Linked DNA regions of Symmachiella dynata. The protein of the gene in region 2 binds, or shares a complex with, the protein of the main gene of each other region. Links are inferred from orthologs where the notes say so. Each region holds a gene or a part of one and is shown on either strand. Other genes may lie near its edges. The genes, in order: Mal52_RS25970 and mnmG.

Region 1 (3,158 bases), 1.1 Mb from region 2 along the record:
ACTCTCCCCATGAGAAAAAGAAACTTCGTCTCATTGTATCGGTTAGGCAGGTTGTGCGGGCGCATAAAAAGACAGGGAACCCGCCAAGTTCGCGGCGGTTCCCTGTCTTGTTTTGTTCGCTGCAGATTATGAGATAAGCCGACCGCTGTTGCGATACTCATCTCACAAACGGCGAGAGCTTATTTGGCGGCGGCAAAACGAGCGGCCACGGTTTCCCAATCGATCACGTTGAAAAACGCCGAGACATAATCGGGACGGCGGTTTTGATAATTGAGATAGTAGGCGTGCTCCCAAACATCCAATCCCAAGATCGGCGTGCGTCCTTCGGACAGCGGCGTATCTTGATTCGGGGTGCTTTCCACAACCACCTTGTCGCCATCGACCGACAGCCAAGCCCAGCCACTGCCGAAACGCGTTGCGGCGGCGGCGCTGAATTGTTCTTTGAACTTGTCAAAGCTTCCGCAAGCGGCATCGATCGCAGCAGCCAGATCGCCCGAGGGGGTTCCGCCTCCTGAGGGACTCATGACTGTCCAAAACAACGAGTGGTTGGCATGTCCGCCGCCATTGTTCCGGACAGCGCCACGAATGGCTTCCGGAACGGCCGCCAAGTCGCTCATCAAATCTTCGATCGTTTTAGCCGCTAAGTCGTCATGCCCTTTCAGAGCATCGTTGACCTTGTTGATGTAGGCTTGATGGTGTTTCGTATGGTGAATTTCCATCGTGCGAGCATCGATATGCGGTTCCAAAGCATCATACGCGTACGGCAAGTCAGGCAATGAATAAGCCATGGTCGGTGTTCTCCTTGTAGGGCCTCGGTCAATCGAGAGGCAACTTGCAAAAAAAGCGATAAACTGAAGCTCAGCTGCGCAGATTTTCTGCCGTGAACTTCCCTTTATTTGTAGTTTCATTTGGTTATATCAACCTGATTCGCATCTTTGCAAAGCACATGCCTGGAGACGGCGACGCATTTCCGGAATTTTAGCCGATTCCTCCGACAGGCGACTTCGACAGGCGAATTAGAGAATCTGCCCAGAGGGGAGAAAGTGGCCGGTGGTCAGTGGCCAGAGAAATAGAGGGGCACCATGCACAATCCGACACAAAACCGCCAACCCTCAAGCCTGTCCCCTCACGCCTCAAGCCTAACCCGTCATTTCCCGATGCAAAACTTGCTGAAAATGCGGTCTAGAATGTCGTCCGTATAAACGGCTCCGCTGACTTTACCCAGTTCCTCCAAGGCAACGCGGATTTCAATCGACAGCAGTTCGTCGCCTGCTGACAGTTCAGCGACCTCTCGCGCTCGCTGAAGTGATTCAACCGCACCGTGGAGACTGTCGCGGCAACGTGCACCGGTGGTACCCAACAATTGTTGAGGAGCTGCACTGTCTTGTGACAATTCAGCGGCGACGGCCGCGGTCAGTTCTTCCAAGCCCGCACCGGTCACGGCACTCACGCGAAGGGCCGTTGCGGGACCCGTTGTGTTGGCGAGATCGCATTTGGTGAGCACGGTCAGCGAACGGGCGTTCCCGCAATCGGCTTCCCCCGTGAGCGGATTGGGCAGTTCATCGGCGGTGATGCACCAGATGATTAAATCGGCGCGTTGGAGTTGATCCTCGCGGAGTGCCAATGCGGCTTGCAACGGTCCCTCACTCTGTTGTTCCCAACCGGCCGTATCGAGCAGTTCGATTGGCCGTCCATGCCAATTGACATCGGCGGCCAGATAATCGCGTGTCGTGCCGGCAATTTCGGAAACCAGGGCGGCACCGCGGCCGAGTAATGCATTGAACAGCGTGCTTTTGCCCACGTTGGGACGACCGGCGAGCACGACACGAGCTGTTCCGGTCGAGCGCATGCGGTCGACTGCTTGTTCCAACAACGACGTGATCCGCGCTTCTGCAGAGGTGAGACGAGCCAGGATTTCGCGGTTATCGACGAACTCGATATCCTCTTCCACAAAGTCTAGTCCCGCTTCAAGGTCCGCCAACAATGACAACAAGTCTTCACGGACCATGTTGATGTCGCCCGAGATTCCACCAGCAAGTTGCTGGAGCGCTGCGTTGAGCTGAACCTGATCGTCGGCATCGATCACTCCCAATACTGCTTCGGCTTGCAGCAGATCAACTTTGCCAGCCAAAAACGAACGAAGCGTGAATTCGCCGCCTCGCGCCGGACGGACGCCGGCGGCATAGATGGCGGCCAGTATCGCTTCCAGCAGCGGCGGCGATCCGCAGGTGTGCACTTCGGCCATCGGTTGCCCGGTGTAACTACGCTGCGTCGGCCACAGGAAAACATCGACCGGCATCCAGCGCTGAATATCGTCTAACCAAAAACTGCCGGGATGCCGTTGGGGCAGACGCGTGGTTTCCCACAACGGCGGATCGTTCGGGCGAAATAACTCGTTCAGCGCATCGCGAATCGCGGATCCGCTGATGCGAACGATACCGCGTTGCGCCGGACCGGGCGGCGAAGAGAGCGCGGCGATTGTATCGTGCAAATCGAATGGCATAGCCGAAACTTACGTTTGCTGTCGCGTCAAATTCCACTGCCGGATGGTCCAGCAGTGTTCTGGTCGGCTGTATGCATTGCACTGGCGGGCAAGCCGCCAGTGGCACCCTGTTTCCAGTTGGGCCGGTTAGCGACGCGGTCGTGATTTCTTCTTGGCAGCCCCCAGTTTGGGTGTCGCCTTGGGACTGGATCCGGGCGCAGGGGACCCATCGCCTTTCGAGCCACCCCCCTTATCGCCTTTTGAACCGTCGTCATCCGATCCGCCGCTGGAATGTTTCTGGACTTTCGGCAGCAATTTGCGTTCGGCGATGCCCCACAAGCTGGACGAGATGAAGTACACGCACAGTCCGGCCGGTACGTTGTAGAACATGAATCCCATGAAGATCATCATGTACTTCATCATCTTAGCCTGCATGGCCGATTGTTCGTCGGTTGGCGGCGGCATGAATAATTTTTGCTGGACGATGAACAGTACAATCGTGATGATCGGCAGTAGATTGAACGTATCGCCTAAACTAAAGGGGAGATTGAAGCCCAAGGGAAAGAGTGCGTCTGGAGCGGCAAGGTTGTCGATCCACAAAAAGTGAGCCATCCGCAGATTCACGCTGCTCCGCAGTGCGGTATACAGACCGAAAAAGACCGGCATTTGAATGAAC
Region 2 (3,321 bases):
TCCTTGACCATCATTCCGGCATCGAAGCCGTTGTTGGCCGTACGAATTTCGAATCGGCCGTCAGCTTCCAAGGCGTCGCTGATCAATTCTACAAGTTCTTCGTCGTCGTCCACTACCAGCGCCTTGCGGCGTCCGCTTTCCAGCGCATCGGTAGGAATACCGTTTTCCTTCATGAACTTGTACAACAAGTCCCGAGGAATCCGGCGAAACCGGGATCCGGGAACCCGAAACCCTTTGAGTTGGCCTGAGTCGAAACAACGAATGATCGTTTGCTGACTGACTTTGCAGACCTTTGCCGCCTCACCGGTTGTAAAGACTGTTTTCATGGTGCTCGTCCACCTTCACCATCGGTCTGCGATCCCGCATCCGACGTAACAGAACCTCTCGTGAATCCCTCCGCGAAGAGAGGCCAAGCCCTCCCTGACCGCGACAACCGCTTTCCGGACCGACCGCTCAAGGCATCCGCACCACATCCACAAGCAAAGATCTCAAAACCTTGCCGGCAAAACGTGGGGAGACTGCGTGGATCAGGACAATCCGGGTGACTGGATGGCCCGACTGAGCCGCTCCAGCCCAAAACACTCATCGTCGTAGAACGTGACTTCCAATGCCATTTACGTTCAGTGCCAATTTCGTTTTTTAGCGTCAACAGCCAGTAAACCGAAAGCGAGTCAACGCCAAGCTGCTTGAACATGGCCAAATGGGCACATTCAGGCAAACGGGAAGGCTGCAAACTGCTTACCGATTTTACCGTTGGTCCACATTATATCCATTCTGCGGAATCGTGCAATACCCTTCGTATTCGCCGTGCGCCCCCAAATGGCGAGGCTTATGGTGCCCCTTGCAGAGTCACAATATTACTCGTCTTATGGTCTCTAAGATGCAACGCGACTTGGGTCTTCGAGATACAAAAGTACGATTGCCAAATCCGCAGGAGTGATTCCGCTGATCCGCTCCGCGTGAGCAATATCTCGCGGAGCAATCTTCGCCAGTTTTTCTTTCGCTTCCGTCCGCAATTGCGGAACCGCGTGGTAATCAAACTCCGCCGGAATGGGGACGGCAGCCAATCGCGCTTGCTTGGCGATTTGGGATGTTTGGCGACGAATGTATCCCGCGTATTTCGTTTCGATCGTGATTTGTGTTTGTGCTTGTGGCGACAATTTCAACGCAGCCGCTTCGGGCGCAATCTCGCATAATTGTGTCCAATCGACTTCGGGGCGTCGCAAGACTTGCTCCAACTTGTTCCCCTCGTGGAATTTCGTCGAGAGTAATGCAGCAGCGCGGGCGAGTTCTTCCTCCAACGTTTGCAGTCGTTGCATCCGCTCGTCATCGACAAGTCCTGCGGCATGGGCCAATCGCGTCAGTCGTCGATCCGCATTGTCGTGCCGCAATAGCAACCGGTACTCTGCCCGTGACGTGAACATGCGATACGGTTCATCGACTCCCTTGGTCACCAAGTCGTCGATCAACACGCCAAGATACGCTTGGTCGCGGTCCAGAATCAACGGCGGTTTGCCGGCGATTTTCAAAGCGGCGTTACCACCCGCCAGCAACCCTTGTCCGGCCGCCTCTTCATAGCCAGTGGTCCCGTTGATTTGTCCGGCAAAATACAATCCAGCAACGGTTTTGGTTTCCAGCGTCGCATGCAACTGCGTCGGCACGGCGAAGTCGTATTCCACCGCATAGCCGTAGCGCATGATTTCGGCCCGTTCCAAACCGGGAATCATCCGCATCATTTTGTCTTGCACATCCCGCGGCAGACTGGTGGAGATGCCGTTGCAATAATACTCGCGCGTATTGCGGCCTTCCGGTTCCAAAAATATCTGGTGCCCCGTTTGTTCGGCGAACCGCACGACTTTATCTTCAATGGAGGGGCAGTACCGCGGACCGGTGGTTTGGATTTGTCCGCTATACATCGGCGCGCGGTGCAGATTCTCACGAATCAATTCATGCACCTCGGGTGTGGTCGTCGTCAGATGGCAATCCATCTGCGGTTGCGTGATGCGATCGGTGAGAAACGAAAAGGGTTGCGGATCGTCATCGCCCGGTTGACGTTCGGTGGCGGCGAAATCGATTGTGCGCCCGTTCAATCGCGCCGGGGTACCGGTTTTGAAACGATCAAGTTCGAAATTCAATTCCCGCAAACTGTCGGATAGCGTCCCGGTGGTCCCTTCGCCCGCGCGGCCGCCGGCTGTCTTGGCTTCGCCGGTGTGCATCACTGCTTGCAGAAACGTGCCGGTCGTCAACACCACGGCTGGCGCGCGATAAACCGCATTGCCGCGGACGCGGACGCCCGTCGCGATTCCGTCTTCGACCAACAACTGCTCGATCAATTCTTGCCGCAACGTCAGATTCTCTTGATCCTCGACGACACATTTCATGTAGAACTGATACGCTTTTTTATCAGCCTGTGCGCGAGGACTGTGCATGGCGGGGCCTTTGCCCCGGTTCAGCATGCGGAACTGGATGCCGGTTTCGTCGATGGCCCGCCCCATCCAACCGCCGAGCGCGTCGATTTCGCGAACGATTTGCCCTTTAGCAATTCCGCCGATCGCCGGATTGCAACTCATGGCGGCGACCGTGTCGCAACTCATACTGAGCAGCGCGGTCTTGGCCCCCATCCGCGCGGCCGCCAGCGCAGCCTCAACACCGGCGTGCCCCGCCCCCACCACGACCACATCAAAATCATAAACCGAGTCCGTCATAACTCACGACAACTTCCACAACCAGATTCGAAATTCAAGGACCGAGAACAGGGCTGTGCCCCGGAATTAAATGACCTGCACGTCCACTTTCCGGTTCGCAATCACCCTCGGTCGCCGCCATTCTAAGCAACTTGGGCCGAAGAAGAAACTGCCCACCTGTAACGCTTGCAAGTCGAGTTTGAATCGCCATACTTCAACAATTGGTTTCAAAACCCTCTGACGCGTCGCGCACGCACTTCTATTCTAGATTCTCGAACAGGCGCAACCGGGTTTTGAAACTGGTTCAAGGCGTATTGGATTTTGCACTCAGTAGCGGCCGGTCGGCCGCGTCGGCGAACCACGTAGTGGAAACGCGCTGATCACCATTTTGGAAGATAAGATTCAAGGAGCACAACCATGGCTGATACTCGTAAAGGAGCGGTCACGCTCAAGGGCGGTCCGGTGGATTTGGTCGGACCGGAACTCAAAGTCGGCGACGATGCCCCCGATTTCACCCTGCAAGGCGCGGACCTGAGCGACGTGACGTTGGCCAGCTCGGCCGGTAAAACGCGGATCATTGCCACGGTGCCGTCGCTGGATACGCCGACCTGCCACAAAGAAACCAAACAATTCAACG

The links.
Region 1: the proteins of mnmG (region 2) and Mal52_RS25970 are in contact, whole or in part, in a solved structure (PDB 9HIP), measured with the Escherichia coli proteins. The link is inferred for Symmachiella dynata from one-to-one orthologs.

What each region holds. Positions count from the first base shown.
Region 1 is NZ_CP036276.1:6,807,133-6,810,290, forward strand. The notes cover bases 326-3,158. They hold Mal52_RS25970 (tRNA modification GTPase), read right to left. Parts: upstream 2,504-3,158; coding sequence 1,148-2,503; downstream 326-1,147. Other genes in these bases: Mal52_RS25965 (superoxide dismutase), read right to left, coding at 326-788; Mal52_RS25975 (YidC/Oxa1 family insertase periplasmic-domain containing protein), read right to left, coding at 2,630-3,158. In the rest of the region: more of Mal52_RS25965, read right to left, coding at 180-325. UniProt on the Escherichia coli protein: Exhibits a very high intrinsic GTPase hydrolysis rate. Involved in the addition of a carboxymethylaminomethyl (cmnm) group at the wobble position (U34) of certain tRNAs, forming tRNA-cmnm(5)s(2)U34.
Region 2 is NZ_CP036276.1:5,734,139-5,737,459, forward strand. What follows is about bases 291-3,286. They hold mnmG (tRNA uridine-5-carboxymethylaminomethyl(34) synthesis enzyme MnmG), read right to left. Parts: upstream 2,706-3,286; coding sequence 876-2,705; downstream 291-875. Other genes in these bases: Mal52_RS21630 (response regulator), read right to left, coding at 291-326; tpx (thiol peroxidase), read left to right, coding at 3,102-3,286. Outside these bases: more of Mal52_RS21630, read right to left, coding at 1-290; more of tpx, read left to right, coding at 3,287-3,321. UniProt on the Escherichia coli protein: NAD-binding protein involved in the addition of a carboxymethylaminomethyl (cmnm) group at the wobble position (U34) of certain tRNAs, forming tRNA-cmnm(5)s(2)U34.